DNA from 2 places in the Kurthia sp. FSL E2-0154 genome. Region 1 is predicted to be linked to the other one. Evidence: a T-box and tRNA genes for the amino acid it is inferred to sense, from the RefSeq annotation. Region 1 holds a T-box; the other holds one or more tRNA genes.
The links. The T-box of region 1 lies ahead of trpS (tryptophan--tRNA ligase). A T-box ahead of a tRNA ligase gene usually reads a tRNA of that ligase, here a tRNA-Trp.

Region 1 (16,313 bases):
TGAAGAAGCGGTGACTTTATTGGAACAGCATGAGGTGGATATTTTGTCATTGGATCATGATTTAGGTGAGGATGCAGAGGGGAATCTACTGCCGACAGGGTATGATTTGGTCAAGTACTTCTGTGAACATGGTTTACGAGCAAATAAAATTTATTTGCATACTGATAATCCGGTAGGACGAGAAAATATGTATGAAACGTTGAAGGGGGCAAAGCGTAGAGGTTTTATTGATGAAGATATTGAGATTTATCATTATTCCATCATACCCAATCGTTATAGTGGTCCAACTGAATAAATAAAAAAAGACATGTACGCATGTACGTGTCTCTTTTTTGTTTATTGTCTGTGTGAATCGATATCTTGTGCTTCACCTTTTGGAAGGATTGCGCCTACGATTACGACGAATACTGCAAATACAACTGAGAAGATTAAACCTTGCTTCACTTGTTCCATTTCGAATGGTGTGTTACCGATAGCAGAAGTTACATAATTTAAAAGTGTAAATAATACAGCACTCCAGAATAATAAAACGATGTATTTCATTGATTTTCACCTCTGATTTTACATTTGTACTCTATTAATAATAGCATAACGAAGAAGTAAATTGAAATACTCTTTTCATTCGTACAGTAGATTTTGTCAAAGTTTTGTCAATAGTGTTGAAAACTGAAAACGGTTCGATTATAATTAGTACCAGGTATTAATAATTGGTATTTGAAAAGGGGCGCTATAGATGGCAGCTGGTTTAATTGGTATTGGACGTTATGTACCAGAAAATATCGTGACAAATGCAGATTTAGAGAAAATGATGGATACATCAGATGAATGGATTCGCACACGTACGGGGATTGAAGAACGTCGTATTGCGGGAGACGATGAAAATACATCTGATTTAGCTTTTAAAGCAGCGGAAGCAGCAATTAAAGACGCAGGAATTACAGCGGATCAAATCGGTTTAATTCTTGTGAATACAGTAACACCTGATCAACCATTCCCAACAGTCGCATGTATGATTCAAGAACGTTTAGGTGCAACGAAGGCAGCGGCGATGGATCAATCGGCAGCTTGTGCAGGTTATATGTATGGATTAGTAACAGCGAAGCACTTCGTTGAAGCAGGTACATATGATTATGTATTAGTTGTAGGTGCAGAAAAGTTATCAAAAATTACAGACTGGACAGATCGTAACACAGCCGTATTATTCGGTGATGGTGCTTGTGCAGCTGTAGTTGGCAAGGTATCAGAAGGTCGTGGTATATTAGCTTATGAACTAGGAGCAGATGGTTCTGGTGGCAAATTCTTATATCAAGATGAACATGATCACATCGCAATGAATGGTCGCGAAGTATTCAAATTTGCGGTACGTCAAATGGGCGAATCTGCGATGAATGTAATCGAAAAAGCAGGTTACCAAAAAGAAGACGTGGACTTCTTAATTCCACACCAAGCAAATATTCGTATCATTGATGCAGCACGTAAACGTTTAGACTTACCAGAAGACAAGGTAGCAGCAGTGATTAGTAAATACGGTAATACATCTGCCGCTTCAATCGGGAATGCGATGGTTGAATGTGTAGGAAATGGTAAAATCAAAGATGACGATTTAATCGTATTAGTTGGTTTCGGTGGCGGTCTAACATGGGGCGCAATCGCATTACGATACGGTAAATAAAATTTAACGAGCTAGAAAGAAGGGGTTTTAGACATGACGAAAAAAAGAGTAGTAGTGACAGGTATTGGTGCGGTTACACCTTTAGCAAATGATGCACATGCAACATGGGAAGCCATCAAAAAGGGTCAATCGGGTATTGGGCCACTTACACGTATTGATGCAGAAAAATTTCCTGTAAGTGTAGCAGCAGAAGTAAAAGATTTCGATATCGAACAATACGTAGTGAAAAAAGAAGCGCGTAAGATGGATCGCTTCACACACTATGCACTTGCGGCAGCAACAATGGCTGTAAAAGATGCAGACTTAACAATCGACGATTCAAACGCACCGCGCGTGGGTGTATGGTTAGGTTCAGGTATTGGCGGTATGGAAACATTTGAACAACAATACACAAACTTAATTACAAAAGGTCCACGTCGTGTGAGCCCGTTCTTCGTACCAATGATGATTCCAGATATGGCAGCAGGTCAAGTTTCGATTCACTTAGGTGCAAAAGGTATTAACACATGTACGGTAACAGCTTGTGCTACAGGTACAAACTCAATCGGTGATGCGTTCAAAGTAATCGAACGTGGCGATGCAGATGTGATGATTACAGGTGGAACAGAAGCACCAATCACGGAGTTATCAGTAGCTGGTTTCTGTGCAAATACGGCACTATCATTAAATCCAGATCCAAAAACAGCTTCACGTCCATTCGATAAAGAGCGTGACGGTTTCGTTATGGGTGAAGGTGCAGGGATTGTCGTATTAGAAAGTTTAGAACATGCTTTAGCACGCGGCGCGAAAATCTACGGTGAAGTTGTAGGTTACGGTGCCTCAGGTGATGCATATCATATTACAGCTCCAGCTCCAGGTGGAGAAGGTGCAGCACGTGCGATGACACAAGCGATTGAAGATGCAGGAATTGACCCATCTCAAATTGATTACATTAATGCACATGGTACATCAACTTACTACAATGATATGCTTGAAACAGAAGCAATCAAAAAAGTATTAGGCGACCATGCACAAAAAGTAGCAATCAGCTCAACAAAATCAATGACTGGTCATATGTTAGGTGCAGCTGGTGGCGTAGAAGCTATCTTCTCAGTATTAGCACTGAAAGAAGGAATTGTTCCACCAACAATGAATCTTCAAAACCAAGCGGAAGAGTGTGATCTAAACTACACACCAAATGCAGCGGTAGAGAAAACAATGGAGTACGCATTAAGTAACTCATTCGGCTTTGGTGGACATAACGCAACACTTGTATTCAAAAAATACGAAGCATAATAATACAAAGGCATTACATCTTTTTGGTGTAGTGTCTTTTTTTATTCCATTTATTGTTATGTAGAGTTATAATGTAAAGTAAGCTTTACATTCGTCGGAGGAAAATATGAAAAACCATGTAAGAGATTTGCGGATGCAGTATGATTTATCGCAAGATGCATTAGCAGAAAAAGTAGGGGTATCACGACAGACGATTATTTCACTTGAAAAAGGAAAATATAATCCATCCATCATGTTAGCTTTTAAATTAGCACGTGTGTTTCGATGTCAGATTGAGGATCTTTTTATTTATGAGGAGGAGAATACTTGAAGAACAAACAGCTGGTATTTTATAAGAGGGGCGTAAAACCCCTACGCCTTTAGGCTAGGGGGATGTAAGCCCTAACTACCTTGTGTTTGAATGTATTTTTGAATAATCTCTTTGCTAACATTTCCAATGCTACAAGAAAAGTATCCGTCACCCCAAAAGGTGCGTTCTTTCCAAAAATGTCGAGAAAGATATTCGTGATGCTTTTGCCATATCCGATAAGTCGTGAGTTGCTTCAACAACCTAACAATTTCAAGAATACTCCATTTTGGAGAATAACGAATTAATACATGAATATGGTCTTGGTCGATTTCTTGCTCAATAATCTGCCAACCGTAATAATTAGAAATACATTCGATTTCGGTCTTAATATCATGACCTACTTTTAACAATAGCTTTTTACGATATTTACAAACAAATATCAAGTGACACATAAGTAAATGTTTGCTGTGGTTTTCAGAAATATAATCCATTATTTTTCTAAGCCTTTACGAATTAGTTCGTAAACTGCACTTGCGAAGGTTTGAATATTGTGTTTTTCTCTATACTCTTCAATTCGTATTACCAAATCAATAGGGAATTTAATCAGCTTTGCTACACGTTCCATTAGTTTCACTCCTTTTAAAGTATATACTTTTGAAATATACCGACGCTTAATATATACTGATAGCATATCCTAAAAGGAGGTGAAAATCAATGTTAGTAAATAAGGCGTATAAATTTCGGATATATCCAAACAACAAACAGACTGAACTAATCAATAAGACCATTGGTTCTGCAAGGTTTGTCTTTAACTTCTTTTTAGGCAAACAAAAAGACAAAGATGCTTACTGGTATCTCTGTGAAGAAATGGTTCAAAACGGACAGCTTCCAGTGAACAACTGGAAAGGAAAGTGTTTGAACAAATATGAAACCGTTAAAGCAGTTAAGGAATTAAAGAAACAGTACATTTTCTTAAAAGAAGTGGATAGTATTGCATTGCAAAAATCTGTTGAAAATTTAGCAGATTCTTACGATAGGTACTACAAGAAACAGAACAAATATCCACGTTTTAAGTCTAAAAAGAATCCTGTTCAATCTTACACAACAAAGCATACGAACGGAAATATCGCAATTGATGGTAACTATATTAAGTTACCTAAACTTGGTCTTGTTCGCTTTGCGAAAAGTCGTGAAGTTACAGGAAAAATCCTACATGCAACGATTAGACGAAATCCGTCAGGAAAATACTTTGTTTCCATCGGAACAGAAGTTGAAGTTAAAGAATTACCCAAAACAAAATCAGCTATTGGAATAGATGTCGGACTCAAAGATTTTGCCATTCTTTCAGATGGAACGACTTATACTAACCCTAAGTTCTTTCGTACATTGGAAGAAAAGTTAGCAAAGGCACAACGTACCCTAAGCAGACGAACTATTGGCGGTGCGAACTGGTATAAAGCAAAAATCAAAGTGGCTCGTATCCATGAAAAGATAGTAAATATACGTAAAGATTACTTGGACAAAATATCTACTCGTATTGTCAAAAACCACGACATTATTGGAATGGAAGATTTGTCTGTCAGTAATATGTTAAAGAATCGCAACCTTGCCAAAGCAATCAGTGAAGTGTCATGGTCACAATTCAAAACCATGATTGAATACAAAGCCAAATGGTACGGAAAACAAGTTGTGACGGTTGCGAAGAACTTTCCATCCAGTCAGCTATGTTCTTGTTGTGGCTATCAAAACAAAGACGTTAAAAATCTTGGATTGCGTGAATGGGGTTGCCCAAAATGTCATACCCATCATGATCGAGATATTAACGCAGGACAAAATCTTAAAAATGAAGCTATAAGACTTCTAACCGTAGGGACTACGGAGATAGCCTAATCAATTAGAGTTCGATAGAACTCTGTACTTAGGAATCCACTATGGCTTTAGCCTAGTGGTAGTTCAAATATTAGGTACTATTTTATTCATTAATGCACTTGTACTGAATCTACCATCGATTTTAAACTTTGAATTTCCGAATGCAATCATGGCATTTGGTCTAGCCATTATGGCGTTTTGTCTTGCCTATTTAACGCCGCATTTTGCAGAGAAAGATGAACGTGCGCAGAAGATTCGAGAACGCGCAATATATATGAGTTATTTCTGGGGTATGGGCTTCTTGTTGGTTCTTTTAATCGTATTCAATCCATTATCTACGTTCGAGTTAGCTGCTTTTCAATTATTATCATTATTTATCGCACTCTATCTATCCATCGTCTTTTTAAATATGGTTTACTACGCAAGAAAATATTAAAACAGGCTATATAAAACATAGCTGTCGCAACAAAAAGAAGTACAACCCCTTTCCTCCTTTTATTGGCGTTCGCAACAAAAAAGAAGTACAACCCCTTTCCTCCTTTTATTGGCGTTCGCAACAAAAAAGAAGTACAACCCCTTTCCTCCTTTTATTGGCGTTCGCAATAAAAAAGAAGTACAACCCCTTTCCTCCTTTTATTGGCGTTCGCAACAAAAAGAAGTACAACCCCTTTCCTCCTTTTATTGGCGTTCGCAACAAAAAACTGGAACCGCACCACAGCGCGATTCCAGTTTTTCTTATGCTCATATGAGATGATGTCTTTTATAGCGTATTATTTTTTCTTCTTCACTTTACGACCTAAGCCCATCGCTGCTTCCATACGGTCAATTGTTGCTGAAGCAATCGCATTTGCTTTATCGCGACCTTCATCTAAGATGCGGTCTAATTCAGGTGAATCAATTAATTCTTTATAGCGTGCTTGAATTGGTGCTAGATGGTTGATTACAGCCTCTGCAACACCTGCTTTAAAGTCACCATATCCTTTACCTTCATACTTCGCTACAACTTCATCAACTGTTTTACCTGTAAGTGATGATTCAATAATAAGTAAGTTAGATACGCCTGGTTTGTTTTCAACATCAAAACGTACAACACCCTCTGAATCCGTCACAGCCGATTTGATTTTCTTCTCGATTTGTTTTGGCTCATCTAAAATACGGATGGTTGCCTTTGCATTCGCATCTGATTTACTCATCTTCTTCGTAGGGTCTTGTAGGGATTTAATGCGCGCACCGTTCTTCGGTAATTGAATATCTGGTACAACGAATGTTTTACCAAAACGTTTATTGAAGCGCTCTGCTAAATCGCGTGTTAATTCGATATGTTGTTTTTGGTCATCACCTACAGGAACTAGGTGTGTATTATATAGAAGAATGTCACCAGCCATTAGCGGTGGATATGTTAAAAGACCAGCCGATACCGATACATTTTCTTTTGATGATTTATCTTTAAATTGTGTCATGCGCTCTAATTCACCAATTGAAGCGATACATTGTAACATCCATCCAGCTTGTGCATGTGCTGGTACTTCAGATTGAATGAATAGAGTTGATTTGTTTGGGTCAATTCCAGCTGCTAAGTAAGTCGCTGCAAGTTTACGGATATTTTCATGCAACTCTTTTGGATCTTGTGGCATTGTAATCGCATGTTGATCAACGATACAGAAGATGCTATCATATTCATCTTGTACCTCTACGAATTGACGAAATGCACCGATATAGTTTCCGAGTGTAATGACGCCTGTTGGCTGAACGCCTGAAAAAATTCTTTTTTTCATTTTTTCTTCCTCCTTCAAATAAAAAAACATCATGCCTCCCTAAAAATAGGGACGAATGATGTTTTGAATCCGCGGTACCACCCAAGCTTGTCATAAAAATATGACCACTCCACCTCGTAACGTGAGGTAATGCGAGCTAAGCTACTTTTTGTCTGTTCACAAAGCTGGCTCCGAAGTCCATTCGACCAAGTGTATCATCTGTTCTCACCAACCACAGATTCTCTGAATATACAAAACTTGATATACTACTCTTCATCTTCGCCTACTATTTCATTGGTTTGATTATATGATAAACATTCTGTAAATGCAAGCGTGTCAAGGGGTGAACGTATTTTCGGTTTTTATTTTCAGTCGTTGTATGCTAAATGAGAAAAAAGATTTTGAAAACTAGGTTTATGTCTATGGAATAAGGGAATAAATATATGTAGTGAAAACTAGATATAGACAAAAAAAGTGTTGGTAAATACAATATGTACGTATTGTAAAATTTTTAAAAAACTATATTCAAACGAATGATTGTATTGTATAATAAGTTTATACTTCTTTATTAGATTTATTCTAATTTAAAAATAACAATTGTTTAGCTCTATACATTTGAAAGGATGTGCTAGATATGATGGTAACACTATTTACATCTCCGAGCTGTACTTCTTGTCGTAAGGCAAAGGCTTGGTTAGAGGAACATGATATTGCATATAAAGAACGTAATATTTTTGCGGAACCACTAACAATCTCTGAAATCAAAGAAATTTTACGTATGACAGAAGATGGGACAGATGAAATCATCTCGACACGTTCTAAAACTTTCCAAAAATTAAAAGTGGATGTAGAAACACTACCTCTACAAAAGTTATATGAATTAATTCAAGATAACCCAGGTTTATTACGTCGTCCGATTATTTTAGATGAAAAGCGCTTGCAAGTAGGTTATAACGAAGATGAAATTCGTCGTTTCTTACCACGTAAAGTACGTGCTTATCAACTTCAAGAAGCACAGCGCATGGTAAATTAGCAAACTCAGGCTGGGACATAAGTGCAAAAAATACATCCCACATGAGCATAAGAAAAACTGGAACCGCGCTGTGGCGCGGTTCCAGTTTTTCGTTGCGAACGCTAAAAAGGGGAAGTGAAATGTTTCGTCCCAGCCTCAGTTTTTTTATGTTAAAGTGCGTCATTTTAGAAAGACGTACTAAAATATAAAAATCAAGTCAAAACGATTGCATTTCATGTGAGACTTTTCTACAATTCATATACAATAGCTAATAGAATCTTTTTCTTTTCTTTTTTTCTGTTGAACACTTACAATAGAAGTAGTAGAGTTAGTTATTCACGTAAGCAATTTGCAGTAAGTCGTAACTAACTGAAGGGAGTTGTTTAGTATGGATATAGAACGCATTAATGACAATACTCTAAAACTTGTGATTTCATATAAAGATATAGAAGAACGTGGCTTTACAAAAGATGAAATTTGGTTTAATCGAGATAAAGGCGAAGAACTATTCTGGGTCATGATGGATGAAATTGACGATGATCAATTTGAAGTGAACGGTCCACTCTGGATTCAAGTAGTCGCGAAAGAAGTCGGTCTTGAATTAACAGTGACAGTTGTAAATGCACCACATGAATTATTTAATGAAGGTATGTTAGATGTACAAAACAAGGGAAGTCAGTTTGCAAATATGTTTGAATCCGATCCATTCACAACCAATGCACAAGATTTTGAAACAGATACCTTCCAATTGTTAGAGGACGCTGTTTTTGAATTAGAAAGCTTTGATGATTTGATTCCGCTAGCAAAATCAATGCCAAGTGGTTTTGATGAAGTGAATGAGTTATATGTATATGAAGGTCGATATTACTTGTACATTGACTTCACACGAGTGGTAGATGTTGAATTACAACAAGATTTCCTAAGTCCGATTTTAGAGTATGCAAAACTTTCAAATCAGACAATTCACGTACTACGTGAATACGGAAAAGCGATTATGGAAGGCGATTGTTTCGCCATTACACGCGAACATTTTTAAAAATAAATAAAATTAGAGAGCTTCATCATTTTATATGGTGAAGTTCTTTTTTTGCGTTAGATTTAGTCTATTGTTTTTTAAAAATCACCCTTTTTTAACAGTTGAGTAAGAGGAATATTTCTTTTATAGTGAGTAAAATCACAATAAGGGGGTCATGTATTGCTGAGTGCATTAACGGAAAAACAGGAGATGGTTTATTTAACGCATGAATTATCAAAAGAGCGTTTGCTTGAAATACGTCAAACACAACATTTTTATTGTCCAGCGTGTCATGAACAATTGATTTTAAAAATTGGGCAAGTCATGATTCCTCATTTTGCACATCGAAAAAATGAACATTGTCAGGTTTTTTCAGAAGGAGAATCGTCACTTCATTTACAGGGGAAGTATGCATTATATCATTGGTTACAGTTTCAACATATTCCGGTATTAGTGGAACCTTATCTAAAAGCGATTCAGCAACGCCCGGATTTATTAATTCAACAACAAGATAAATACATAGCTGTTGAATTTCAATGTAGTGCTTTAACACCCAAACGTCTTACAAAAAGGAATAAAGGTTATCAACAACTAGGAATTGAACCGCTCTGGATTGTCAAAGCGAAGCCATCTTTTTATGAAGGGGTTCAGTGTGTTCAATTAGCTCCTTTTTACCAACAGTTTATATTAAATCGACAGCTTCTTACATTTGATGTTGAAAGAGAACAGTTTCAAATGTATGACCATCTGATTCATATCGCAGGTCGTCGCTATCTCGCCACAGCGAAAAGAACACCCATACACCATCAACCTTTTCCGCTGGAGTTAGTGATTCCGTTTGAACAAGAAAAAATAGCAGAACAGTGGTTGCAAGAACGTGAGCGATATTTAGTAAATCGCTTACGGTTTAACCGTCGTGGTATTCAAGATTCCTTTTTTAAGCTATGTTACGAGCATAAAATTATGTTGCAAGCACTGCCGAATTGGATTGGTATCCCAAGTAGCGTCCAATTATCTGTTCATCCTGTTGAATGGCAATTAGCACTGATTTGCTTCATCCGCTCAGGAGTGACACAAGATTTATCATCGCAATTGTATCATCATAATCGTACATGGCATATTCCTGAACGAGCAATTAGGACGTATATTGACTTCGTTCAACGTGAAAATCCTAACTTATCATGGCAAGATTTAGAAATTAGTTCGATTTCCGAAGAAATTTATCACCAATATGTTGCATTAAAGTTTGATAATTGAGAAAATAGAAAAGAACAAATAAACTAATTATAAAGTAGGGGGTTACGCAGATGACAGAAGTGAAAAAAATGCCATTACGTCATGAAGTACCAGAAGAATTAACATGGCGTTTAGAGGATATTTTTGCGACAGTAGAAGATTGGAATACGGAATATGCAGAGGTAGAAAACTTATTAAAACAAGCACCTGCATTTCAAGGTACATTAAAAGACGGTGCTGAAGCAATGTTAGCTGTTCTTCAATATCGTGATGAAGTATATACACGTTTAGGTAAATTAAATGCGTACTCGCATATGCGTGCAGATCAAGATACAACAAATAGTGAATTCCAAGCGCTAGATAGTCGCTGTAGCTCATTAGTAGCGAAAGCAGTAACAGCACTTTCATTCTTAACACCAGAAATTCTTTCATTATCAGAAGAACAAATCGCAGACTACTTAGCGAATAACGAAGCATTACGCTTATATAAACAAGAGTTAGACGAAATTAATGAACAGCGTGCACATGTCTTACCAGCAGAGCAAGAAGCGATTTTAGCGCAAATGGGTGAAGTGACACAATCATCTTCTAATACATTCGGTATGTTAAATAATGCTGATTTAGAGTTCCCAGTCATTAAAGATGAGAATGGTCATGATGTGCAGTTAACACATGGTAACTATGTACACTTTTTAGAGAGTGCGGATCGTTCTGTACGTGAAGCAGGATTTAAGGCGATGTACGAGACATTCGGTAAATTCAAAAATACATTCGCTTCAACACTTGCAGGGAATGTCAAAGCGCATACGGTATCTGCTCGTATCCGTAAATACGATTCAGCTCGTCAAGCAGCTATGTCGAATAATCATATTCCAGAAAAAGTATACGATCAACTAATCGAGACGGTACATAAAAATATTCATTTAATGCACCGTTATTTAAAATTACGTAAAGAAGTACTTGGTGTCGATGAACTGCATATGTGGGACGTTTATACACCACTTGTAAAAGAGACAAAGATGGAGATGCCATACGAAAAAGCAACAGAGTATATGTTAAACAGCTTTGAAGCAATGGGCGATGAATATGTAGGGATTGTTAAAGAAGCACTTGAGAATCGCTGGGTAGACGTTGTAGAGAACAAAGGGAAGCGTAGTGGAGCTTATTCTTCAGGTTCATATGGAACGAATCCGTATATTTTAATGAACTGGCAAAATAATTTAGATAATTTATATACGTTAGTGCATGAATTTGGTCACTCTGTTCATAGTTACTACACACGTAACAACCAACCAGCTGTGTATGGGGATTATTCAATCTTCGTGGCAGAAGTTGCTTCCACGTGTAATGAAGAGTTATTAACAGATTATTTACTGAAAAACGTAGAAGATGAGAAATTAAAGATCTATATTTTAAATCACTGGTTAGATTCATTCCGCGGCACAATCATTCGTCAAACGATGTTTGCAGAGTTTGAACACTTAATTCATGAGATGGACCGTAACGGTGAACCACTAACAGCAGATGCGCTATCTGAAAAATATCATAAACTGAATAAATTCTACTTCGGTGAAGATATGATTAGCGATGAGGAGATTGCATTAGAGTGGGCACGTATCCCTCACTTCTACTACAATTATTATGTATATCAATATGCGACTGGTAAATCGGCCGCGATTGCATTAAGTACACAAATTCTAAATGAAGGTCAACCAGCAGTTGAGCGTTATACAAACAACTTCTTAAAAGCGGGTTGCTCAGATACACCAATTAACGTATTACGCGCAGCAGGTGTAGATATGGAATCTGCTGAACCAATTCAATTAGCCTTCGATCAATTCGAACGTAACTTAGAAAACTTAGAAGCATTACTTTTAGAAAAATAATGTCTGATCAGTTGGTTTCACAATAAAGTGGAACCAACTTTTTTGATATGTATTCAAAAAACAAAGAAGTTTGAATAATACAGTCTTAAAAATACATAGACACAGAAGAAGAAAGTAGAATGAAATATACTCTAAATAGATCATGCTAAATTTTTATCTAAAAGGAAACGAAGATATGATAAATTTCATAGAAAATAAAAATACTTATTTTGGTATTTATAAAATAAAAAAGAAGTTTATTTTGTCGGATTTTATCGGTTTTTCCAAGTGTAATTTTGGTATCGCTTTCAATGTGTCTAAAATGTGAAAATAAAATAAAACCATTGCTATATAAGGATATAAGTGATAAAGTAACTAGTGTGAAATAAATCACAAACAAACATACACCCCTTTGTTTGAACGTGAACATTTCTCCCATCCCCTTTGTGAAAATGAGCGCTCTCGTAGAGTCGCTCATTTTATTTTTTTTGTAATTTTTATAGATGACAAAAATTCCCTAAAGGAAATTTCATTTATTTATTAATAACAAATACAGATAATAAAACATTTAATCAATCACTTAATTAGATGCGTTGTTATCTGTATTATTTTTTTTAGAAAAATAAAATAGTACAGAATTGAGTGGAGTAATACAGTTTTATATAGATGCGAACGATAAGTATAGATATGAAAATAAAAAACGTCCAAATCTTAACGGTAATCATTTGAAAACGTTTTATAAATTAATATATTCGTTTTTGAAGAATAGAAACTGTTATGAAACACATGGCTAAAAAGAATATTTACCTTAATCTACTAAAATAGAGCGAAAATAAAAAGTGTTCATAGGAGCGTTCCTTTTTATCAACATGAATATTTTTGACAAACAAAAAAGAACTTTGACATTTTGATACGTCAAAGTTCTTTTTATGATGATTAGTATGCAGTTTTTAAGCGGAATAGCGAATGATGTTTACAATGAATGCGTTCAATCTTTTGTTGAAGTAATCGTTTTTTTAATTCACGATCAGCTGCATTTTCTGAAATGTCATAAAAACTTGCCACTTCTTCAGCCGATAATACGTGGAATTTTTTAAATAATTCTTCTAATGGTGGTGGTGGTGCTTGCACTAGTTCTTCTTCGAGTAATTCCGATAAAATTTGTTCGTAAATTTCATAAGAATAGGTTCCAGAAACTTTTAGTCCTTCATCTTCAATATTGCCATTGAAAAATACAAAGCTTGGTACTTCCTGTACATCCATCTCATGTGTAATACATAAATCACTTTGGAATGAACGCGCTGCTTCTAGCGAGCGGAAGTCTGCTTCAAATTCTTCAACATCTAATGAAACGGCTTTAGCAATTTCCGTTAAGGTATTGCATGAACGAATATTTTTTTCTTCCGTAATCTGATATTCAAAGAGTTTCATTAAAAAACGGTGCCCTACTTTTTTACCTTGCAATTCAGCTGCTTTTACAGCAATTGAAGGTAATACAGGATGTGATAAATCAACAAGTTCTTCGTGGCTTGTGCAGTTATTAATACGATGACAAGCAACATTTAATGAAGACAGCTCAGTACTTAAAATAAAACGAATTGAAAAGTAATGACCGTAGTTTACTTGTAATTTACGAATAATCGCATGTAAGTCTCTGCTTTTCGACTGAAGTAAATCAATAAATACATATAACTCGATTGGCTTACTGTAGGATGCCGGTGGTGAGACAGGGTCCGTCACTAATTGTAAATGAGTCACTCCTCCATTACCTCCTCATCTTCATCAGGTGCATTAATCATATGGTGGGCTGTTAAAACAAGGCGTTTATAATAAACTTCTCTAAATTTACCCTCTAAACCTACTTCGTCCATTGCTTCAGACATACACTCTAACCACGCTTGAGCGCGTGCAGGTGTGATTTTGAACGGCATATGGCGTGCTTTTAACATGGGATGTCCATGTTCTTCAGTATATATATTTGGGCCACCTAAATATTGTGTTTGGAACTGTATTTGTTTGCGAGTAGTCTCGGTAAAATCGTCTGGAAAAATGGGTTTTAAAATTGGATTTTGCGCAACTTTAGCATAAAAAATATGCAACATCTTATCTAAAGTCTCCGCTCCAATCTCCTCGTAAGGAATAATCGGTCTTTGAATCATGAATCATACTCCTTTACTTGAACTGTATATCTATCATATCAACTGACTTCAAATTTCTCAAACAAATGGTTTCTGAAATATGAAAAAAGGGAAGTGGTTTCGTTAGAACTATGTGAAAAAAGAACGAAAAAGATATACTTTTCAGTCATTAATACTCTTTTAATAGAATGTAAAATAGTATTTTGTGACTAATGTAATAAGATGAATTTGATGTTGGTCCCGGTAATAAGACAAAGTATGTAAAAAGAAAAAATGTGTTTGAAAAAACAATACTTACATAGTATAAAACAAATAGATCATAAGTAAATAAAGTATTTTGTAGAGATAAAAGGTCATTCATATTAAAAGAGACAAGCCATTTTTGGCATGCCTCTTAATTTGTTTCAATACAATATTATGCTTGGTAGCTATTCATCACTTTTTTTACATAATTCTGAGTTTCGTTAAATGGTGGGATACCATTATACTTCATGACATTTCCAGGTCCTGCGTTATATGCGGCAAGCATCATTTTATAATCGCCACCGAATTTATCGAGCATCATGCGTAAATATTTCGTACCGCCCATGATATTTTGCTCAGGGTTATAAACATCCGTTACACCTACATGAGCTGCAGTTGCAGGCATTAACTGCATTAAACCAGCTGCACCAGCGTAACTTTTAATAGTCGGATTAAAGTCTGATTCTTGTTTAATAACTGCTTTAATCATCTTTTCAGGAATGCCATAAGTTTCAGAAGCTTTCTTGATGATGGCATCATACTTCGTCTTAGGTGAGTTACTTGATGTTGGTGCGATTGTATCGGTTTTCGCTGCATTCGTTTGATAAGTATTTACATATTGTTGATACATATTAGCGGGATTCGTTCCCACATTATTTGATACGCCTGATGTACCACCAAGTAAATTAGACGCAAGTGAAGCGCTCAGTGAACTAATTAACATCGCTGCCATAGCTGATGTGTTATTTTGACTTAATGAATTCAACCCATTTGTTAAGCCAAGTGATTGCGTTAAGTTAGGTGTCGCCGAACTATTCTGTGTTTGACCGCTTAAAGCTTGATTAAATAATGATTGGAAAGAAGCATCTCCTGTAGCAGGTGAAGAACTTGAATTTTCTTGATTACCAGATGTCATTTGAGAAAGTGCTTGTAATTGAACCATTTGCTGTAAAGCAGATATATCCATGTGACCTTACTCCTTTTTATTTTGAATAGCTTGCATGAATCGTGCAAGTTTCTTTTTTGCTGGGCGAACTGGAACGTGAAGTGATTGTAATAGTTCTTGGAATATGAATCGACCACTTACTTCGTCCTGTACTTCATATTCTAACTCGTAGTCCTCTTGGTCGGCATACTGTGAATAATCAAATACTAATAAACCGCCTTTATATTTTATTTCGGCACGATTCGTTGAAAGTGTACCAATTTTTTGTAGTTCTTTGCTGTCAATATGTAGAGATTGTAGCCTGTTTTTTACGTCACCTTCAGGGAAATCTTGAGTTCCTTGTAAAATGGCCTCTGCTTCATCTAATGTGAGAGAATCAGTCGTTTCAGTTAGTGCGATACCATTCGTTGGTTCTTTTAATGTTACTTCGTTTTTCGTCGGTGTTTGACGAATGCGAAGTCCGGATTTTAAGTGGCGAAGTGCTTGCTCTTTTGTATCAAAATAATGATTGTGTTGTAAGTGAAAAGCTTCTGGTTCTACATGGAAATGTGCGATTAATTGTTCAAATTCAGATGGTGTAAGTAAATTTTTAAATTCAATTTCTAATTCTTGCGGCATAGTGGAATCATCCTTTCAAATCAGTTGTCTACGAAAAACGGAATGTTACTGTAATAATACTACTGTCTTATGATAAAATATACGAGAGATAATCGGAAGGGAAGATGACAGTGAGAAAAACGTATTTAATTCATGAAGGCTCAAATAATGAAGGAGCTATTCAGTTCACATTAACAACTGCCCCAGAAGGACAGTGGCAGCCAGCGAATCGCGTCATTACAGATTCAGATGAGATGGCTTTTATTTATGTCATTGATGAGAATGATGCATTTAGTTATTTCGTATTTCAACAATCTTCGTGGGATGCATTAGTCCAAATGATTCAACAAGAACAAGATCCAGCTGTTGTCATTGGAGAAGAAGCCATCACACTAACAGGAA
Region 2 (16,313 bases), 1.8 Mb from region 1:
ATATCTATCATACTATATGTAAACAGAAATAGAAAAAATTTTTAAATAAGAAAATAGATTAACTAAAAGTATTTCATATACCTTTTAAAATTCAAAGAGGTTGTGACAAACAGTTCATTTCCTCTTTTAGAGTTCGCAACGAAAAAATGGAACCGTGTCACAGCACGATTCCGTTTTTTTTTCTTATACTTCATCATCATATTCATATAATTTTACTTATTGCTACCTTCACTAACTACCTCAAAAGCAATCGCTTCTTTTGGTTTAATCATATATAAGATAAATCCAATGAGACACCATACACCTAAAATTAGCCATTCCATAGGCCATACAAGTGCTGAAGGCATGCCTGGTAAATAGAATGTAATGAATAAAATACTCAATGCAATCGCTGCCACTCCTGTAAACTTCCAATATTTAATGCGATATGGACGATGTAATTCTGGTTCTACTTTTCGTAACTTCATAAACGCAAAAGATACTAATAAGTAACCTACGATAATACCCACTCCACCAGCATCTACAATCCATACAAGTGCCGGTCGACCTAAGAAAGGCGCAACTGCTGCTAAAATACCCAAGAAGATAATCGCATTTGTCGGTGTTTTGTATTTCGGGTGCATATAGGCAAACCATTTTGGAATCATATGATGTTCTGCCATCGCATATAAAATACGACTCCCTCCGATAATGAAGGCATTCCAACTTGTAATAATTCCTGCAATACCACCAATCACTAGGACATATCCCCAAACAGGACTACCAAATAGTGCAACCATTGCGTCTGCTGTTGCTAATTGACTTGTTAAAAGTTGTTCGTCTGGTAATGCTGCTGCTACACCAAAGACAACGAATAAATAGAAACATACCGCACTGACAATTGATACAATAATAATACGACCAATTGTTTTACCAGGTGCTTTAATTTCTGCTGCTACTTGTGGAATAACATCAAACCCTACAAATAAGAATGGAATCATAACAAGTACAGATAGTGTACCTCCGAATCCATCTGTAAACATCGGATCTAAATTTTTCATATCACCATTCGCAAAAGCCCCATATACCATAAGAGCTGCTACTAATACAATCGCAACTGTAAAAACATTTTGGAAAATAGCTGCTGGTTTAATTCCAAAGAAGTTTAGTGCTGTTAGTGCGACTGCACCTACAGAACCGATTAAAGCCCATGTAAGATACACTTCCCAACCACCTAATGTCCAAAGACTTACTTTATGTTCAACAGGCATTACGTAATCAATAACCGTTGGTAATGCAACTGCTTCAAATGTTACAACAGATACATAACCAAAAAGTACACCCCATGCTGCTACAAATGCACTCTTTTTACCAAATGCACGCTTAACGAATACTAATCCGCCACCTGTTTTAGGAATCGCTGCCGAAAGCTCCGCATACGTTAAACCGATAAAGATTACAAGTAATCCTCCTAATATAAATGCAATAATTGTTCCTAAAAAGCCTGCTCCTGTAATCCATTCTCCTGATAAAACAACCCATCCCCAACCAAGCATGGCGCCTAGTGATAGGAAAAGTACATCAACCTTTGACATCGACTTTGTAAATTCTTTGTTATTCTGATTCCCCATGTTATTTCCCCCTTCACGCTGTAGACTCTCGTTGCTTTCAAGCTTAAAAGCATGCTACACATTTTCAAAAAAAGCTAATACAACCCCATATATTCTGTATTAACTTATATAAATTCCCCTTTATTCCTTTCTTTATAGTGCTTACATAGATTATGAAGAATACCACTTTAAAATAAAAGAACCATCTTTTTCTTTTTTTTGGAACCAGTTCATTAGCACAGTATTTACTTATATTTAAAAGACAGATACATACATTTTCATAATTTTTACAATTCAACTAGAATACATAAACAGAACAAAAAAAATCGACCTAATCAGTCGATTTTAATTTTTCACAATATGAAATTAAAAATTCCGCAAAATCAATTACTTGATTCATTGTTTCTACAGAAACGACTACTAACTCATTTTTCCTTATACGGATAGCTAGTTGAATAACTGGATGCCATTGTTTCGGTAAATGCTGTAATCCATATATACCAGCATCATATTTTGAAGTCACCCCCACCTCCTTTAACGTATAAAATTGACGAAGTAACCCTAATACAATCCATTCAATTTCTTCTTTTATCTCTTCATCAGAAATAGATAAATCTAATTGAACTTCTTGCTTCAATCTTTCGACATAAGGTTTCCAATACTGCTGCATATTCTGAAATACATAGTGTCGAAGTTGAGAACCTGTAGTCGTTGGAAAAGGAGGATCTTGATAATTTTGATGTAAAGTCCACCAAGTAACCAGATTAAAGTTAAAGTAATCACCATAATCTAGTATTCCTTCATTATAGTAAAAATAAGTATTTAAAAATGGGGATTGGGATGATAGATCTGCTTTAGCTATATATACACAATCCATTGGTATGTTTTCTTGTTGTTCAAATTGCAAATGGAGTTGATTCAATATTTCTTTCTGGTCTAATGTTAGTTCTGGATTCGTTACAATAATACAATCGATATCACTTTTGTTTAATTCATATGTGTTTAAGCCAATAGAGCCATGTATAAAGAGCTCTAACTGATAATCAGGTAATAACTTATGGCTTAACGACATATAAGTATCTATAGCCTTCTTGACCGTTTCAGGAATAAACAATAGATTACCACCTTTCCAATTGAATTAACTTTAGTGTAAAAGAATAATAAAAAAAAGACTACTAGAATCTAGTAGTCTTTTATAGGATACCGGTGGTCGGGGTCGAACCGACACTCCAAAAGGAACACGATTTTGAGTCGTGCGCGTCTGCCAATTCCGCCACACCGGCATAATAATATGTAAAGTTTTAGAAATAAAAAAAATGGAGGCGGCAACCGGATTTGAACCGGTGATAAAGGTGTTGCAGACCTGTGCCTTACCACTTGGCTATGCCGCCATCTCATTATGAAATAAATTATGGAGCGGAAGACGAGGTTCGAACTCGCGACCCCCACCTTGGCAAGGTGGTGTTCTACCACTGAACTACTTCCGCAAAAATGGCTGGGGTACCTGGATTCGAACCAGGGCATGACGGAATCAAAATCCGTTGCCTTACCGCTTGGCTATACCCCAATAATGGGGCGACTGATGGGAATCGAACCCACGAGTGCCGGAACCACAATCCGGTGTGTTAACCACTTCACCACAGTCGCCATATTTAGATGTTTCTATATAAAAAAATGGGGCGACTGATGGGGATCGAACCCACGAATGCCGGAACCACAATCCGGTGTGTTAACCACTTCACCACAATCGCCATATTTATATGTTTGAAACTTTTATTTTATATTGGCAGGGGCAGTAGGAATCGAACCCACACCAAAGGTTTTGGAGACCTCTATTCTACCGTTGAACTATGCCCCTAAATAAAAAAATTAAAATAAATGGTGGAGGGGGGCAGATTCGAACTGCCGAACCCGAAGGAGCGGATTTACAGTCCGCCGCGTTTAGCCACTTCGCTACCCCTCCAAAGAGATATGCCGGCGAAAGGAGTCGAACCCTCGACCTACTGATTACAAGTCAATTGCTCTACCAACTGAGCTACACCGGCAAATGGTGGGTTTGGACGGAATCGAACCGCCGACACTTAGAGCTTCAATCTAATGCTCTACCAACTGAGCTACAAACCCACATGATTATTTATTTTAAAATGGCGGTCCGGACGGGACTCGAACCCGCGACCTCCTGCGTGACAGGCAGGCATTCTAACCAGCTGAACTACCGGACCATTTTTTAATTGGTTGCGGGGACAGGATTTGAACCTGCGACCTTCGGGTTATGAGCCCGACGAGCTACCGAACTGCTCCACCCCGCGATAATATTATATAAGAATTAATGGTGGAGGATGACGGGATCGAACCGCCGACCCCCTGCTTGTAAGGCAGGTGCTCTCCCAGCTGAGCTAATCCTCCATTTTATAAGTGGTGACCCCTACGGGATTCGAACCCGTGTTACCGCCGTGAAAGGGCGGTGTCTTAACCGCTTGACCAAGGGGCCACTGTATATTTCCGTTCATTGTGAGCGATCATGGCGGAGAGTAAGGGATTTGAACCCTTGAGACAGATGTTATCCGCCTACACGATTTCCAATCGTGCTCCTTCGGCCGCTCGGACAACTCTCCGAGAAAAAATGGCTCCGCTGACAGGACTCGAACCTGTGACCCTCTGATTAACAGTCAGATGCTACTACCAACTGAGCTACAGCGGAATGATATGATTTTTTTAACAGCCCGGCAGCGTCCTACTCTCACAGGGGGAAACCCCCAACTACCATCGGCGCTAAAGAGCTTGACTTCCGTGTTCGGCATGGGAACGGGTATGACCTCTTTGCTATCGCCACCAGACTATTTTCTTAAGATTTCTCTTAAGGACAAGAATTATTATATCAGTTTAACGAGTGAATGTCAATCGTTTTTCTAAAATAATTTTTATTCTTTCAAAACTGGATAAACGGTTCATTGAAACACAATTATTTTGGTTAAGTCCTCGATCGATTAGTATTCGTCAGCTCCATATGTCACCATACTTCCACCTCGAACCTATCTACCTTGTCGTCTTCAAGGGATCTTACTTACTTGCGTAATGGGAAATCTCATCTTGAGGGGGGCTTCATGCTTAGATGCTTTCAGCACTTATCCCGTCCATACATAGCTACCCAGCGATGCCTTTGGCAAGACAACTGGTACACCAGTGGTATGTCCATCCCGGTCCTCTCGTACTAAGGACAGCTCCTCTCAAATTTCCTACGCCCACGACGGATAGGGACCGAACTGTCTCACGACGTTCTGAACCCAGCTCGCGTACCGCTTTAATGGGCGAACAGCCCAACCCTTGGGACCGACTACAGCCCCAGGATGCGATGAGCCGACATCGAGGTGCCAAACCTCCCCGTCGATGTGGACTCTTGGGGGAGATAAGCCTGTTATCCCCGGGGTAGCTTTTATCCGTTGAGCGATGGCCCTTCCATGCGGAACCACCGGATCACTAAGCCCGTCTTTCGACCCTGCTCGACTTGTAGGTCTCGCAGTCAAGCTCCCTTGTGCCTTTACACTCTGCGAATGATTTCCAACCATTCTGAGGGAACCTTTGGGCGCCTCCGTTACCTTTTAGGAGGCGACCGCCCCAGTCAAACTGTCCACCTGACACTGTCTCCTACCCCGATCAGGGGTAAGGGTTAGAAGTTCAATACATTTAGGGTAGTATCCCAACAACGCCTCCTCCGAAGCTGGCGCTCCGGTCTCTCTGGCTCCTACCTATCCTGTACAAAATGTACCAAAATTCAATATCAAGTTACAGTAAAGCTCCACGGGGTCTTTCCGTCCTGTCGCGGGTAACCTGCATCTTCACAGGTACTATAATTTCACCGAGTCTCTCGTTGAGACAGTGCCCAGATCGTTACGCCTTTCGTGCGGGTCGGAACTTACCCGACAAGGAATTTCGCTACCTTAGGACCGTTATAGTTACGGCCGCCGTTTACTGGGGCTTCAATTCTCAGCTTCGCTTGCGCTAACCAATCCTCTTAACCTTCCAGCACCGGGCAGGCGTCAGCCCCTATACGTCATCTTACGATTTTGCAGAGACCTGTGTTTTTGCTAAACAGTCGCCTGGGCCTATTCACTGCGGCTCTCTCGGGCTTGCACCCTACTAGAGCACCCCTTCTCCCGAAGTTACGGGGTCATTTTGCCGAGTTCCTTAACGAGAGTTCTCTCGCTCACCTTAGGATTCTCTCCTCGACTACCTGTGTCGGTTTGCGGTACGGGCACCTATCTACCTCGCTAGAGGCTTTTCTTGGCAGTGTGAAATCAGGAACTTCGTCATAATTGACTCGCCATCACAGCTCAATGTTACAGGAAGCGGATTTGCCTACTTCCACACCTTACTGCTTGGACGTGCATAACCAACAGCACGCTTACCCTATCCTACTGCGTCCCCCCATCACTCAAATGGTAGATTGGTGGTACAGGAATATCAACCTGTTATCCATCGCCTACGCCTATCGGCCTCGGCTTAGGTCCCGACTAACCCTGAGCGGACGAGCCTTCCTCAGGAAACCTTAGTCATTCGGTGGACAGGATTCTCACCTGTCTTTCGCTACTCATACCGGCATTCTCACTTCTAAGCGCTCCACCAGTCCTTACGATCTGACTTCACAGCACTTAGAACGCTCTCCTACCACGGACATCTAAGATGTCCATCCACAGCTTCGGTGAATCGTTTAGCCCCGATACATTTTCGGCGCAGCGTCACTCGACCAGTGAGCTATTACGCACTCTTTAAATGGTGGCTGCTTCTAAGCCAACATCCTGGTTGTCTAAGCAACGTCACATCCTTTTCCACTTAACGATTACTTTGGGACCTTAGCTGGTGGTCTGGGCTGTTTCCCTTTTGACTACGGATCTTATCACTCGCAGTCTGACTCCCGTGTATAAATCATTGGCATTCGGAGTTTGTCTGAATTCGGTAATCCGGGATGGACCCCTAGTCCAAACAGTGCTCTACCTCCAAGATTCTTAAACACGAGGCTAGCCCTAAAGCTATTTCGGAGAGAACCAGCTATCTCCAGGTTCGATTGGAATTTCTCCGCTACCCACACCTCATCCCCGCACTTTTCAACGTACGTGGGTTCGGTCCTCCAGTAAGTGTTACCTTACCTTCAACCTGGACATGGGTAGATCACCTGGTTTCGGGTCTACAACCACATACTCATTCGCCCTATTCAGACTCGCTTTCGCTACGGCTCCGTCTTTTCAACTTAACCTTGCATGTAATCGTAACTCGCCGGTTCATTCTACAAAAGGCACGCTATCACCCATTAACGGGCTCTAACTACTTGTAGGCACATGGTTTCAGGATCTCTTTCACTCCCCTCCCGGGGTGCTTTTCACCTTTCCCTCACGGTACTGGTTCACTATCGGTCACTAGAGAGTATTTAGCCTTGGGAGATGGTCCTCCCAGATTCCGACGGAATTTCACGTGTTCCGCCGTACTCAGGATCCACTCTGGAGGGAATGAACTTTCAACTACGGGACTGTTACCCTCTATGGTAGGCCTTTCCAAGCCGCTTCATTTAACTCATTCCTTTGTAACTCCGTGTAGAGTGTCCTACAACCCCAAGAAGCAAGCTTCTTGGTTTGGGCTCTTCCCGTTTCGCTCGCCGCTACTAAGGGAATCGAATTTTCTTTCTCTTCCTTCAGGTACTTAGATGTTTCAGTTCCCTGAGTCTGCCATCAAAACGCTATGAATTCACGTTAGGATACTGTTCGATTAAAAACAGTGGGTTCCCCCATTCGGAAATCTCCGGATCAAAGCTTACTTACAGCTCCCCGAAGCATATCGGTGTTAGTGCCGTCCTTCATCGGCTTCTAGTGCCAAGGCATCCGCCATGCGCCCTTAATAACTTAACCTAATTGATTCCAATCTGCTGCGTAATACTTTGTCAGCTACACTTGTTCGAATGCTCATGTACGTATGTACACTCCGCTTCTCACTGCGTTTGCTTTCGCGTCTTACTTGCATCTTGAAATAATTTTCACATAAGTCATTAAGCCTAAAAAATTAAAACTTAATAATTCAAAATCTATAAAAGAAATTTGTGTTTGTGTTACTTTCAATGTCGTTTTATCCAGTTTTCAAAGAACAAGTTTTACTCTGCGACAAGTAATCGCAAGAGCAAGGTTTGAAGATCATTTGCATGAGCCTTCAAAACTAAACAGCAAGTAAGATAATCTGTATAAGACCCAAGGTCTTTTCCGTTATATTCCTTAGAAAGGAGGTGATCCAGCCGCACCTTCCGATACGGCTACCTTGTTACGACTTCACCCCAATCATCTATCCCACCTTAGGCGGCTGGCTCCTTACGGTTACCCCACCGACTTCGGGTGTTACAAACTCTCGTGGTGTGACGGGCGGTGTGTACAAGGCCCGGGAACGTATTCACCGCGGCATGCTGATCCGCGATTACTAGCGATTCCGGCTTCATGCAGGCGAGTTGCAGCCTACAATCCGAACTGAGAACGATTTTATGAGATTAGCTTACCCTCGCGAGTTTGCGACTCTTTGTATCGTCCATTGTAGCACGTGTGTAGCCCAGGTCATAAGGGGCATGATGATTTGACGTCATCCCCACCTTCCTCCGGTTTGTCACCGGCAGTCTCCTTAGAGTGCCCAACTAAATGATGGCAACTAAGAATAAGGGTTGCGCTCGTTGCGGGACTTAACCCAACATCTCACGACACGAGCTGACGACAACCATGCACCACCTGTCACCAATGTCCCCGAAGGGAAAATCCTATCTCTAGGACGGTCATTGGGATGTCAAGACCTGGTAAGGTTCTTCGCGTTGCTTCGAATTAAACCACATGCTCCACCGCTTGTGCGGGCCCCCGTCAATTCCTTTGAGTTTCAACCTTGCGGTCGTACTCCCCAGGCGGAGTGCTTAATGCGTTAGCTGCAGCACTAAGGGGCGGAAACCCCCTAACACTTAGCACTCATCGTTTACGGCGTGGACTACCAGGGTATCTAATCCTGTTTGCTCCCCACGCTTTCGCGCCTCAGTGTCAGTTACAGACCAGACAGTCGCCTTCGCCACTGGTGTTCCTCCAAATCTCTACGCATTTCACCGCTACACTTGGAATTCCACTATCCTCTTCTGCACTCAAGTTCCCCAGTTTCCAATGACCCTCCACGGTTGAGCCGTGGGCTTTCACATCAGACTTAAGAAACCACCTGCGCGCGCTTTACGCCCAATAAATCCGGACAACGCTTGCCACCTACGTATTACCGCGGCTGCTGGCACGTAGTTAGCCGTGGCTTTCTAATAAGGTACCGTCAAGGTACGTTCATTTCCTAACGTACTTGTTCTTCCCTTACAACAGAGTTTTACGATCCGAAAACCTTCATCACTCACGCGGCGTTGCTCCATCAGACTTTCGTCCATTGTGGAAGATTCCCTACTGCTGCCTCCCGTAGGAGTTTGGGCCGTGTCTCAGTCCCAATGTGGCCGATCACCCTCTCAGGTCGGCTATGCATCGTTGCCTTGGTAGGCCGTTACCCCACCAACTAGCTAATGCACCGCGGGCCCATCCTACAGTGACGCCGAAGCGCCTTTCAACTTCAAAACATGTGATTCGAAGGATTATTCGGTATTAGCCCAGGTTTCCCTGAGTTATCCCAATCTGTAGGGCAGGTTGCCCACGTGTTACTCACCCGTCCGCCGCTAAATCAGAGAAGCAAGCTTCTCGTCATTCGCTCGACTTGCATGTATTAGGCACGCCGCCAGCGTTCGTCCTGAGCCAGGATCAAACTCTCCATAAAAGTAGTTTGAAAGCTCATTTGCTTTGCTAGCGTTATCTTTTGATAACAATTGCTTATTCACTTAATGTGATAAGACTTGTTTGTGATTATCTTCTTGCTTGTTTAGTTTTCAAAGTTCATGTTATTGCGTCGTTTCTTAGCGACTTCAATATCTTATCATCTTATCGATTTGTTTGTCAACAACTTTTTTGAAAAAGTTTTTCCGACTTACCAATCAATGTTGATGTGTTATTTTGTTGTCATGTCTTACTGACATTTAATATAATACAATAACTTCTTATTCGAAGTCAACACTTTTTATAATTTTTTTTAAAAACTTTATTCAACCTTATATAAACGATGTTTTACATCATTCGACTTCGTCGGTAAAAGTTCTATCTTAATATAACCTTTATCAATTAAGTATTCAACAAATACCTCTAAGTTAATCGAGTAATTTTTCAATTCTTCATGCTCATGTAATTCTTGAATCGTCCATACATCTTTTTGTTTCATTACTTCAACAATATGACGACCGCTCTCAACAACCTTCTGATCTATAAAACTTTCTATATAAACAATTACTTCTAAAATCTTTTGATCAATAGGTCGTGGTTTTTCAATAAAGCCTTCATATAAATCATAAATTTCATTATTATATGTTTTTACTTGTTCCCACACTTTTAACTCTGGATAAACACCTACTTCAATAATAGAAAGTCTTGCTACATGATGTAGACATTCCATCATTTGAAAGAAAGCATCTACATAATCACGTTGTTCAAAACTCACACGACCTTCTTGAAATCTTCTAAGTAGCTTTGAAAATTCAATACCAAGTTTTACATGTCGACCGTATCGTGGATTATTTCGCATCTCTTGTCGCAGTGAATAAATTGTTTCATTACGATCAAATACAACACGACCGTCCATAATCCAATTGATGATTTTTTTATTCGTGCCTAATAATAACCATTTACGCAATTGTTTGTTTGTCACAATATGCATAGCTGCATGATGTTCTTCATATGTATAGTGCTTTGTAAAAACAGGTAGTTCTGCTTCTGCTACTAATATAAGAAGAATCGCATCTATATTATCTGTTTCGGGACTTAAATCATCAATCTTTTCAACTAAGATAGCACCTAATGTGTTTGGATCACTTGCTCGCTCTTGATAAATTGGACGTAAAATATGTTCCACTTGAATTCCCCCTGCTTCTACTCATTAGAAAATCATGTTCGAAAACGCACAAAATGAAATCCAGACACATGCATAGATTCATCTCTATCTTTAATCATATTAAAACGAAGGTCACTCGGCAAGAGTTAACAATAAAAAAAGGAATTGCGTTATGCAACTCCCTTTTGTTTTTACTGCGACTGCTCTTCTTGACATTCAGGACATACACCATAAATCTCTAAACGGTGTGAATTAATTTTAAAACCTGTTACGTGTGAAGCGAAATGTTCAATTTCGTCAAGCCCAGGATAATGGAAGTCTACAATCTTACCACATGACTGACAAATCGTATGATAATGTTTACTTGTAACAAAATCAAAACGGCTTGCATTATCGCCATATGTTAATTCTTGTACTAATCCGGATTCTTTAAATACACGTAAATTATTATAAACAGTGGCTACACTCATATTCGGAAATTTCGACTCTAATGATTTATAAATCTCATCAGCTGTTGGATGTGACATCGCTTCAATCAAATATTCTAAAATCGCATGACGCTGCGGTGTTATCCTAACGCCTGTTTTCTTGAGCGTGTCTAGCGCAGTTTCTAATTGCATTTCAGACATCGCCATGCACCTTCCTTCATAAGTATTCTTTAATTATAATTGTTATAATTAGTTTATCTAATATTAGTGGTTACTGTCAACTTCTTATACTCAAAATTAAAATACCACGCAGCTATTCTCAAATAGACACGTGGTATTGAAAATTAGTAACCGTTTTTTAAATTTACTTGGTTCGTAATTTGATCATGATTATCCTTACGATAGTGACGATAGTTTTCTTTAAAAATATCGAAACTTCTTTCAAGATAACGAGAAGACTGACTTGAGACATGTGGCGACACAGTTAGATTCTCTAAGTCGTATAGTCGTGAGTCTGATGGTAAAGGTTCTTGTTCAAATACATCACACACTGCATAGGCAATCTCTTTTTGTTGTAGTGCTTCTATCAAGACTTCTGTCGCTACTAAATCGCCTCGTCCAAAATTCAAAAATAATGTGTCGGGGTTCATCGCTTTAAAATGATCTGCTGTTAATAAATATTTTGTTTCTTTTGTACTTGGCAAAACAGACAAAATAATCTCAGCTCGAGGTAATGTGTCTAATAATTGATTGAAAGCAATCATTTCATCCATATAATCTGCCTGTTTACCTGAACGATTACAACCAATTGTGTGTACACCGAAAGCTTGAAGTAAACGCCCTATCTCACTACCAATTGCACCCGGTCCTAAAATAAGAGCTGTTGCACCATTTAACTCTTTGGAAGGCATTTTTCTTTTCCAATTATGTGCGCGTTGTTCAGCATAAATTGCTGGTAATGAACGATAGTAAGATAGAATATGTGCTAAAACTGATTCTGTCATCGGCTTTTTATGAATACCTCTTACATTCGATACGATAACCTCTGTTTCGTCCAATTCTGCAAGCGGCATTTTCTCAATTCCAGCAGAAGCAACAAAAATCCATTTTAGTTTTTTCATGGACTTCATATGCTCAGGCGTTAAATCTTCTCCATATGTCACAAGAATTTCTGCTTTTTCTAACTGAGTGTTATCCACTTTCGTATCATAAACGATTTGTTCTTCTGGCATGAACTGTTCTAAATCCTTTTTTAAATCTGGTCGTGGATCAAATGTGAAATAAATCATTCATTCTCACCTCTTAAAACTGCTGCTACTTTCGCAACATGATCTTTGACCCGAACATTACGCCACTCTTCTTGAACAATACCTTCTTTATTAATTAAAAACGTCGAGCGTACAATCCCCATGTATTCTTTACCAAAATTCTTTTTCAGTTGCCATACACCATAGGCTTCTGCTACTTTAACATCTGTATCAACTAATAAAGAGAATGGTAAGTTATGTTTTGCGATGAATTTTTCATGTCGTTCAGCTGGATCTGGACTTACACCAAGAATGACAGCATCTAAATCTGAAAAATCTTCGTAAGCCGCAGCAAAATCACAAGCTTCTGTTGTACAACCTGGTGTCATATCTTTTGGATAGAAGTATAAAATTACATTCTTTTTACCTAAGAAACTTTCTAGGGCTACTTGTTCCCCTTTTTCATTTGGTAATGTAAATAAAGGTGCTTTTTTATTTTTCAATGATTCCATCTAAATCCCTCCATGAATTGAATTATTTCTATTGTAACAATATATTTGGTAAATATCGTGAATTTTGTATACAATGAAAAAATAGTTGACCGTTTCTCCAATATGATATAAAGTTACGACGATAAAGAATGAAAGAGAGGTTACCCACTTTCACATGAAATTAGGTGCCCGGATATTAAAAACAGGTGTAGCAATTGTTTTCGCACTTTACTTAGCGAGCTGGTTTGAACTACCTGCTCCTATCTTCGCAGGAGTCGCGGCAATCTTTGCTTTACAACCTTCCATCTATCGGTCTTACAAAACCATTATTGAACAAGTTCAAGGGAATCTAATCGGCGCTGTTATCGCCGTTATTTTCGGTCTTACATTTGGTCATTCCTATGTAGTCGTTGGATTTGCTGTTGTGGTGACACTCATCATTATGATGAAGTTCAAATTAGAAGGGAGCATCTCACTTGCTCTCGTAACGATTATTGTGATTATGGAATTTCAAGAAGGCTCTTTCATCGAGTTCGCGATGTGGCGATTTGTCACAGTCATGACCGGTGTACTTGCAGCATTCATCATCAACTTAATTTTCTTACCGCCTAAATACGAAGAAAGATTATTCACATCGATTAAGTATTTACAAACAGATATTATTAAGTGGATTCGTCTCGCTGTTCGTCAAGCATCTGAACATACATCAACAAAACAATCTTTACGTCGACTTCGCAAACAGTTCGAACGTGTAAATAATTTGTACAAATTATTTAAAGAAGAACGTGGTTATACAAAAAAAGCACGAAATATGAAACACCGTAAACTTGTCGTCTATCGTCAAATGTTAATTACGATGACGAAAAGTATCGAGGTATTAAATCGTCTTCACCTGCATGAAAATGAATTATCGCATCTTCCTGAAAAGTTCCATATTATGATTCAAGAACGTCTTGATTTCTTACTAACATATCACGAGCAACTATTGCTGAAATATACTGGTAAGTTAAAAGCAGAACATACAACATGGATTGGCGAAGAAGAATTTTTACAACGAAATGAAGTTATGGATATTTTCGCGCAACATATTGTACATGAACATGCGAGTGAAAGTGAAGAAGAGTTCTCAAGTTACCACTTGTTACACATTCTCTCACGCATTTTAGATTATGAAGAGAACTTAGAACATCTGAACACACTGATCACTTCGTTCATTCAACACCATGCATCTGAATCGTTCAAAGAAGAAAATGAAGAAGTTATTTAAAAAAACCGAAATCGCGCCTTATGATGCGATTTCGGTTTTTCTATTTCAATCTAATACTTGTACTTGGAATAAATCGTGATATGCTCCACCTGCTTGCATAAGCTGTTGGTGCGTTCCATGTTCTTTTACTTCACCATAATCGATGAGCATAATTTGATTGGCATGCGTAATTGTCGATAAACGATGCGCAACAATTAATGTTGTACGATTATGCGCTAAACGATCTAATGATTCTTGAATAAGTGCTTCGCTCTCTAAATCAAGCGCTGAAGTCGCTTCATCTAAAATTAAAATCGGTGGATTTTTTAAAAATACACGTGCAATAGCAACACGCTGTTTTTGACCGCCAGATAATTTCACGCCACGTTCCCCAACTAATGTGTCATAACCATCTGGGAATGACATAATAAAATCATGTGCATTCGCTGCTTTCGCTGCTGCATAGACTTCTTCATCTGTCGCCTGTGGATTCCCCATCAAAATATTTTCTTTAATTGAGTCACTAAATAATACATTATCTTGTTGAACAATCCCAATATTTCGGCGTAAAGATTCAATCGTTAAATCACGTATATCTTGACCATCTATTTTAATCGATCCGCCTGTCACATCATAAAAACGTGGAATCAAACTAATGATTGTTGATTTTCCACCACCACTCATACCAACAAATGCAGCTGTTTGTCCTGGTTCAATCGTAAAGTTCAAATGATTTAAGACATTTCGACCGTCATCGTTATATCGGAATACGACATCATCAAACGTTACTTTACCTGCTACTTGTTGTAATTCTTTCGCATTTTCACGATTTGTAATATCGTACTTTTCATCCATTAATTCAAACATACGGTCCATTGAAGCAACAGATTGCGTTAAAGTAGTTGAAGAATTAACAAGTCGTCGAAGTGGATTATATAAACTATCAATATAGCCGATGAATGCTGCTAGTACACCAAGTGTTAAACTACCATGAATCACTTGATAACCTGCATAACCAATTACGGCTACTGGCGCCATACCTGTAACTGTATTAACAACCATGAATGTTTTCGCATTCCAACGAGTTTGGTCTAAAGCTTTTTCTAAAAAATTGCCATTTGCTTTCTTAAAAATACCTTGTTCATGTTGTTCCAGTGTAAAACTCTTAATGACACTCATTCCTTGAACACGTTCATGTAGATAACTTTGAACACCTGCTAAAGCTTTTGAACGTTCACGCGTTAACGTACGCAATTTTGTAAAGAAGAACTTTACGCTAATAACATAGAATGGCAAAGCGATTAACGTTACAAGTGTTAATTTGAAATCCATGTATAACATGATACCAATCGCAATAACAACTGTCACAAGGTCAATCCAGACATTCATTAATCCCGTCACAATAAATTCCTTTGTCTGTTCTACATCATTAATGGTACGAGAGATAACATCTCCTACACGATTATTCGCATAGAATTTCTGACCTAATTTCTGCAAATGTCCATACATATTGCTTCGAATATCATAAAGCACACGGTTACTAATACGCTGTGCAAAATATTGACGGTAATATTCGATTGGTGGACGAACAATAAAGAATAAAAATGCCATGAAAATTATCCACATGAATAATTTTTTTGTCTTTTCATCCGGTGGTAAACCATCATTACTAATAACATCATCAATGATGACTTTAATTAATAATGGTATGGCTAAGGGAATCATGAATTTGATTACACCGAGGATAAAAGCAAATACGATATCCCATTTATACGGTTTTACAAATTTCATGTACCGTTTCATACTATCCATTTGGATCACGTCCTTTAAATTTCACACGACTTATTTTGTCGCAAAATTCATTATAAGTTTTATTTCGTAAATAGAAAAGGTTTAAAATTTTCCAGTCGAAATAAAAAAACGTTCTCAGAAACCAAATGGATTTCTAAGACCGTTCTCTCTTCTACGAGACTATGCGTTTTGTTCTTGTCCTTACTACTCTTCTTGCTGTTTAATCTGCTTATAAAATTCATAGCGATTCGTCCAAGCTTCAATAAAGTCTGGTGCAAAAGGTCCCCTTCTTTGTTGAATCCAGTTAATTAATTTGTTCACATTTGCTTTTAAAATACTATCGATAACTGGTGGATAATTCATCTCTTGTTTATGCTGTTCATACTCATCTTCATCTAATAATGTGTATGACATATCGGGAAAAATTTTCACATCCAAATCATAATCAATGTATTTAATCGCATTGTTATCAAATACGAATGGCGAACTCATATTGCAGTAATAATAGACACCATCTTCACGCAACATACAAATAATATTAAACCACAGCTCTG

Region 2: it has a tRNA-Trp gene. The T-box ahead of trpS (tryptophan--tRNA ligase) is inferred to sense a tRNA for this amino acid. The anticodon was not compared.

Annotation. Positions count from the first base shown of each region.
Region 1 is NZ_JBBOPO010000001.1:205,833-222,145, forward strand. Features, by position in the region: gene MHB75_RS00890 (cyclic-phosphate processing receiver domain-containing protein) at 1-295, shown strand, start outside; gene MHB75_RS00895 (DUF2929 family protein) at 337-543, opposite strand; gene MHB75_RS00900 (beta-ketoacyl-ACP synthase III) at 734-1,672, shown strand; gene fabF (beta-ketoacyl-ACP synthase II) at 1,706-2,947, shown strand; gene MHB75_RS00910 (helix-turn-helix transcriptional regulator) at 3,054-3,257, shown strand; gene tnpA (IS200/IS605 family transposase) at 3,329-3,727, opposite strand; gene MHB75_RS00920 (hypothetical protein) at 3,727-3,861, opposite strand; gene tnpB (IS200/IS605 family element RNA-guided endonuclease TnpB) at 3,951-5,126, shown strand; gene MHB75_RS00930 (hypothetical protein) at 5,182-5,541, shown strand; gene trpS (tryptophan--tRNA ligase) at 5,876-6,880, opposite strand; T-box leader at 6,925-7,148, opposite strand; gene spxA (transcriptional regulator SpxA) at 7,497-7,892, shown strand; gene MHB75_RS00945 (adaptor protein MecA) at 8,260-8,907, shown strand; gene MHB75_RS00950 (competence protein CoiA) at 9,067-10,143, shown strand; gene pepF (oligoendopeptidase F) at 10,194-12,008, shown strand; gene MHB75_RS00960 (DsbA family protein) at 12,924-13,745, opposite strand; gene MHB75_RS00965 (globin domain-containing protein) at 13,742-14,146, opposite strand; gene MHB75_RS00970 (lytic transglycosylase domain-containing protein) at 14,541-15,335, opposite strand; gene MHB75_RS00975 (CYTH domain-containing protein) at 15,342-15,932, opposite strand; gene MHB75_RS00980 (UPF0738 family protein) at 16,037-16,313, shown strand, end outside.
Region 2 is NZ_JBBOPO010000001.1:2,026,222-2,042,534, forward strand. Features, by position in the region: gene MHB75_RS09955 (APC family permease) at 213-1,610, opposite strand; gene MHB75_RS09960 (aminoglycoside adenylyltransferase domain-containing protein) at 1,921-2,703, opposite strand; tRNA gene MHB75_RS09965 (tRNA-Leu) at 2,791-2,872, opposite strand; tRNA gene MHB75_RS09970 (tRNA-Cys) at 2,907-2,980, opposite strand; tRNA gene MHB75_RS09975 (tRNA-Gly) at 3,002-3,076, opposite strand; tRNA gene MHB75_RS09980 (tRNA-Gln) at 3,082-3,156, opposite strand; tRNA gene MHB75_RS09985 (tRNA-His) at 3,161-3,236, opposite strand; tRNA gene MHB75_RS09990 (tRNA-His) at 3,265-3,340, opposite strand; tRNA gene MHB75_RS09995 (tRNA-Trp) at 3,374-3,447, opposite strand; tRNA gene MHB75_RS10000 (tRNA-Tyr) at 3,469-3,552, opposite strand; tRNA gene MHB75_RS10005 (tRNA-Thr) at 3,562-3,634, opposite strand; tRNA gene MHB75_RS10010 (tRNA-Phe) at 3,638-3,713, opposite strand; tRNA gene MHB75_RS10015 (tRNA-Asp) at 3,735-3,811, opposite strand; tRNA gene MHB75_RS10020 (tRNA-Met) at 3,822-3,898, opposite strand; tRNA gene MHB75_RS10025 (tRNA-Val) at 3,920-3,995, opposite strand; tRNA gene MHB75_RS10030 (tRNA-Glu) at 4,006-4,080, opposite strand; tRNA gene MHB75_RS10035 (tRNA-Ser) at 4,112-4,204, opposite strand; tRNA gene MHB75_RS10040 (tRNA-Asn) at 4,214-4,290, opposite strand; rRNA gene rrf (5S ribosomal RNA) at 4,311-4,426, opposite strand; rRNA gene MHB75_RS10050 (23S ribosomal RNA) at 4,557-7,486, opposite strand; rRNA gene MHB75_RS10055 (16S ribosomal RNA) at 7,848-9,395, opposite strand; gene MHB75_RS10060 (nucleotidyltransferase-like protein) at 9,714-10,577, opposite strand; gene perR (peroxide-responsive transcriptional repressor PerR) at 10,748-11,191, opposite strand; gene MHB75_RS10070 (NAD(P)-dependent oxidoreductase) at 11,329-12,273, opposite strand; gene bcp (thioredoxin-dependent thiol peroxidase) at 12,270-12,743, opposite strand; gene MHB75_RS10080 (FUSC family protein) at 12,898-13,989, shown strand; gene MHB75_RS10085 (ABC transporter ATP-binding protein) at 14,035-15,780, opposite strand; gene ntdP (nucleoside tri-diphosphate phosphatase) at 15,964-16,313, opposite strand, start outside.